2 regions of the Stenotrophomonas sp. 63632_Sma genome follow, and region 1 is predicted to be linked to the other one. Evidence: predicted binding sites of a transcription regulator. Region 1 holds the regulator's gene; the other holds the start of a gene.

Region 1 (2,390 bases):
GCCGTGGCCCTGGCTGGCATGGGCAAGCGCACGCTGCTGCTGGACGCCGACCTCGGCCTGGCCAACATCGACGTGATCCTGGGCCTGAACCCCACCTTTACCCTGGCCGACCTGGTCGCCGGGCGCTGTTCGCTGGACGACGTCATCGTCGAAGGCCCGAACGGCGTACTGGTGGTCCCGGCCGCATCCGGCCGCCGGCACATGGCCGAGCTGGCCCCGGCTGAGCACGTTGGCCTGGTCAACGTGTTCTCCGAGCTGGAGCGCGAGCTGGACATCATGGTGGTGGACACTGCCGCGGGCATCACCGATGGCGTGCTGACCTTCTGCCAGGCCGCACAGGACACCGTGGTGGTGGTCTGTGACGAGCCGGCCTCGATCACCGACGCCTACGCACTGATCAAGGTGCTGTCGCGCGAGCGCGGCGTGGACCGCATCCAGGTGGTGGCCAACATGGTGCGCGACCCGAACGAGGGCCGCGTGCTGTACGAAAAGCTGACCCGCGTCTGCGAGAAGTTCCTTGCCGATGTCTCGCTGAACTACCTCGGCTGCGTGCCGCAGGATGACTGGCTGCGCCTGTCGGTGCAGCGCCAGCAGCCGGTGGTGAAGGCCTATCCGTCCAGCCCGGCGGCGCTGGCGATCACCGAGATCGCGCGCCGTACCGCGCGCTGGCAGGCGCCGACCGAACCGCGTGGCGGCGTCGAGTTCTTCCTCGAACGCATCCTCAAGCAGCGTGGGGTGACGGCATGAAAGGCGCAGCCCAGTACAGGGAAGTGCAGCGCTCGGCTGCAAACGAAGTCATCGCCCAGCATTCGGACCTGGTGCGGCGCATCGCCCACCACCTGGCCGCGCGCCTGCCGGCCAGCGTCGAGGTCGACGACCTGATCCAGGCCGGCATGATGGGCCTGATCGAAGCCTCGCGCAGCTATGACGCCGACCAGGGTGCTTCTTTCGAGACCTACGCCTCGATCCGCATCCGTGGTTCGATGATCGACGAGATCCGCCGTGGTGACTGGGTCCCGCGCTCGGTGCACCGCCGTGCACGTGATGCCGCCGCCACCATCCGCCGCCTGGAACAGAGCAGTGGCCGTGCCGCCAGCGCCACTGAAGTGGCCGCCGCGATGGAGATGCCGCTGCCTGAGTACCTGCGGCTGATGGAAGACGCTGCACGTGGCCAGGTGCTGAGCCTGGAATCGCGCATCGAGGACCAGGGCGAGCTGGACACCGTCGCCCAGGGCGGGCCGACCCCGCAGCAGGTACTGGAGCGCGGTGAGTTCGGTCGCGAGCTGGGCAAGGCCATCGGCCACCTGCCCGAGCGCGAACAACTGGTGCTCTCGCTGTACTACGAGCAGGAACTGAACCTGAAGGAGATCGGCGCGGTGCTCGGCGTGAGCGAGTCGCGGGTCTGCCAGATCCACGGCCAGGCGGTACTGCGCCTGCGCGGCCGGCTGAAGCTGTTCGAGGCTGCCGACGCAGGCCTCGAAGAATGAACATCCCCGAGGCGGCTGCCCCCGGCCGTCCGGAATGAACAACAAAGGAATTCTGCTTTGAACAAGAACATGCGCATCCTGATCGTCGACGACTTCTCGACCATGCGTCGAATCGTCAAGAACCTGCTGGGCGATCTGGGCTTCACCAATACCGCCGAAGCCGAGGACGGGCATGCCGCGCTGTCGCTGCTGCAGAGCCAGCCGTTCGATTTCGTGGTCACCGACTGGAACATGCCGGTGATGACCGGCATCGAGCTGCTCAAGGCCATCCGTGCCGATGCCAAGCTGAAGACCCTGCCGGTGCTGATGGTCACGGCAGAAGCCAAGCGCGAGCAGATCATCGAAGCCGCCCAGAGCGGCGTGAACGGCTACATCATCAAGCCGTTCACCGCGCAGACGCTGGAAGAGAAGCTCGGCAAGATCTTCGAACGCCTGGCGGCCAGCGCCTGATGGATACCACGGTCGACAAGAACGCCCTCGCCCTGCGCCTGCAGGAGGCCCTGGACGCGCTCGAATCCGGTGACGAGGCCGCCTGGCGGCAGCGCATCGACGGGCTGGTCGCGCTGCGCACGCAGCCGATGATGAGCGGCCTCTCGCGGCTGGCCCGCGAGCTGGGACAGGCGCTGGGCGAACTGCCGACCGTGCCGAGCGAAGCCGGCGAACTGGACGACGCCTGCGCGCGACTGGACCACGTGGTGGCGATGACCGAACAGGCCACGCACCGCACCCTGGACCTGGCCGAGGAATGCCGCAGCCTGACCGAACAGCTGCGCGCCGAAGGCCTGCAGCCGGGCCAGGACGCGCAGCTCGAGCGCATCCGCCACAACCTGACCGAGATCGCCCTGACCCAGAGCTACCAGGACCTGACCGGGCAGATCATCCGTCGCGTGGTCGGCATCGTCC
Region 2 (2,390 bases), 1.3 Mb from region 1:
CCACGGGTACCGAGGTATCCACGGCATCGGCCACGCGCTGCGCATCCCAGTTGGTCATGCGCACGCAGCCATGCGATTCGGTCTTGCCCACATGGCCGGGTTCGGGCGTGCCATGCAGGCCGTAATGCGGCTTGGACAGATCGATCCAGACCCGCCCGACCGGATTGTTCGGACCCGGTGGCAGGGTGGCCTTCTTTTCGCCCTTGCGGGCATCCCAGAACAGTTTCGGGTTGTAGTGGAACGGCGGGTCGCGGTAAACGCCCAGGATCTTCCATTCGCCGATCGGTAACGGGTCGTGCTGGCTGCCCGACGACACCGGGACCTGTGCGATCACCTTGCCCTGCGCATCCAGCAGCTGCAGCGTGGAGTCGGATTTGTCGACCACGATCTTCGCCGCCTTCGGCAATGCGGCCAGTGCGATGTTGGGTACCTGGATGCGGCTGCCAGCCTTGGTCAGGTCCACGCCGGGATTGAGCACTTTCATCAGCTCAGGGGAGGCATGGAAGCGCTCGCCGAGGGCTTCTTCCACACTGCCGTAGCCCAGCGATGTGAGCTTGGCCTGGGCGGCGGGCCCTTTCGGAGTGGCCTGGAACGGACCGGCAACATCCTCAGCAGTCAGCGTGTAGCTGGCCAGCGGCCCAACGGTATCGGCCTGCAGGGCCTTCCAGGTGGCGTCGTCCAGTTCACCCGTTACGTCCAGCCCATGCGCTGCCTGGAAACCCGACACCGCGCGTCGCTGGTTGCTGCCCACTTCGCCATCGATCTGGCCAGGGGAGAAGCTCGCGCGATCCAGCAGCACCTGGGCGTGCAGCGCGGAGTGGGGTGCGGTGTCCGGTCCGGCCGTTTCGGCAATGGGTGCGGGCAAGTGGGGCGGCGGCGCCTGCGCGAAGGCTGGCGACGCCAGCAGCGAGAGAGCGAGCAGGGTGGATCGGGACACGGGCAAGGGCATTGGGATCTCCAGCAGGTCACGCCACCACCTTGCCCGCAGCAGCCGCCGAGCCACCGTGAAAGGGATCTGATGCCCGCATGAGCAGCCATGGGTATTGCAGCCGTGTCCAGCGCGCAGGTGCTGCTGCGCAGGGGGCTCACCAAGGTGAACGGTGGCCGACGCCGTCGACGGACGGCGATCAAGATTGCCTGCCGGGCCGCCGATAAGGGCGCATCCCCCCGTTTTGGATACCCCCATGAACTACTTGAGGAACGTCAGGGTTGCCTGGCGTCTTGGGCTGGGCTTTGGCCTGTTGCTGCTGCTGGTTGCCGCCGTGGTGGCCACCGGCGCCACCGCCAGTGTCGTGCAGAAGCGCGCGATGCAGCAGGTGGTCGACGTCAGCGTGGCCAAGGTGCGTCTGCTGTCGCAGATGCTCGATGCCAACAACCAGATGATGGTCGTGCGCCGCGAAATGCTGATTCGCCAGGGCGAAGACCGTGGCAGCGACGAGAAGCGCATTGCCGACCTGGTCAAGCGCTACGAGGCCAGCTGGACCGCCTACCAGGCGCTGCCCAGCGACGCCGACGGCAAGGCCATCGCGGAAACCATCGCCGCCAAGCGTGCCATTGCGCGTCCACTCAACAAGCAGACCAGCGAACTGATGGAGCAGGGCGACTACCCGGGCGCCGTAGCGCTGACCCTGGGCCCCGTGCAGGAAGCGGCAAACGGCTGGAACAAGGCTCTGTCCGATGGCGTGGACTTCGAAGAGAAGGAAAGCCGTGAGGCAGCCGCCGAGGCGATCCGCCTGGGTGAGCGCAGCCTGCTGCAGCTGCTGGTGCTGGGCGGCGTCGCGCTGCTGGTGGGCATCGGTGCCTCGGTGATGATCGGCCGCAGCCTGACCGGTCCGCTGGCCCGCGCGGTGAACCTGGCCGAGCGCCTGTCCAAGGGACAATTGGACCAGGAGTTCCGCCTTGGCGGCCGTGACGAACTGACCCAGCTGGGCGAGGCGATGGCCAGCGTGCGGCAGAGCGTGCAGGCGGCGATCGGCGCACAGCTGCAGATGGCTGAGCAGCATGAGGCGGGCGCGATCCGCTATCGCATGGACGTCACGGCGTTCCCCGGTGACTTCGGCCGCATGGTGCAGGCCACCAACAGCCTGGTCGAATCGCACGTGCAGGTGGAACTGCTGATGGCCGAGGTGATGCAGCGCTACGCCATCGGCGACCTCAGCCGTGACCTGCCCGACTACCCGGGCGAGAAGGGCACGCTGACCCGTACCCTGGCCGCGGTGAAGCAGAGCCTGATGGCGATCAACGCGCAGATCGATGAATTGGCCCGCGCCGCACGCGCCGGTGATTTCAGCATGCGTGGTGATGCCGCTGCGTTCCAGTACCAGTTCAAGGCGATGGTCGAACATCTCAACGGCATGATGGCCAGTTCACAGGCCAGCATCGCCGATGTC

What was found. The regulator FliA, encoded in region 1, starts transcription of late flagellar genes. The targets are predictions, from matches to a motif close to TAAAGTTTNNCNNNCNNNGGCCGATAA.
Region 2: the regulator FliA is predicted to act here: its motif matches at 1,129-1,155, upstream of ACZK45_RS15995 (methyl-accepting chemotaxis protein).

What each region holds. Positions count from the first base shown of each region.
Region 1 covers NZ_CM151220.1:2,155,423-2,157,812, reverse strand. The annotation lists gene ACZK45_RS09970 (MinD/ParA family ATP-binding protein) at 1-747, shown strand, start outside; gene ACZK45_RS09965 (RNA polymerase sigma factor FliA) at 744-1,487, shown strand; gene cheY (chemotaxis response regulator CheY) at 1,545-1,937, shown strand; gene ACZK45_RS09955 (protein phosphatase CheZ) at 1,937-2,390, shown strand, end outside.
Region 2 covers NZ_CM151220.1:3,433,830-3,436,219, reverse strand. The annotation lists gene ACZK45_RS16000 (L,D-transpeptidase family protein) at 1-949, opposite strand, end outside; gene ACZK45_RS15995 (methyl-accepting chemotaxis protein) at 1,185-2,390, shown strand, end outside.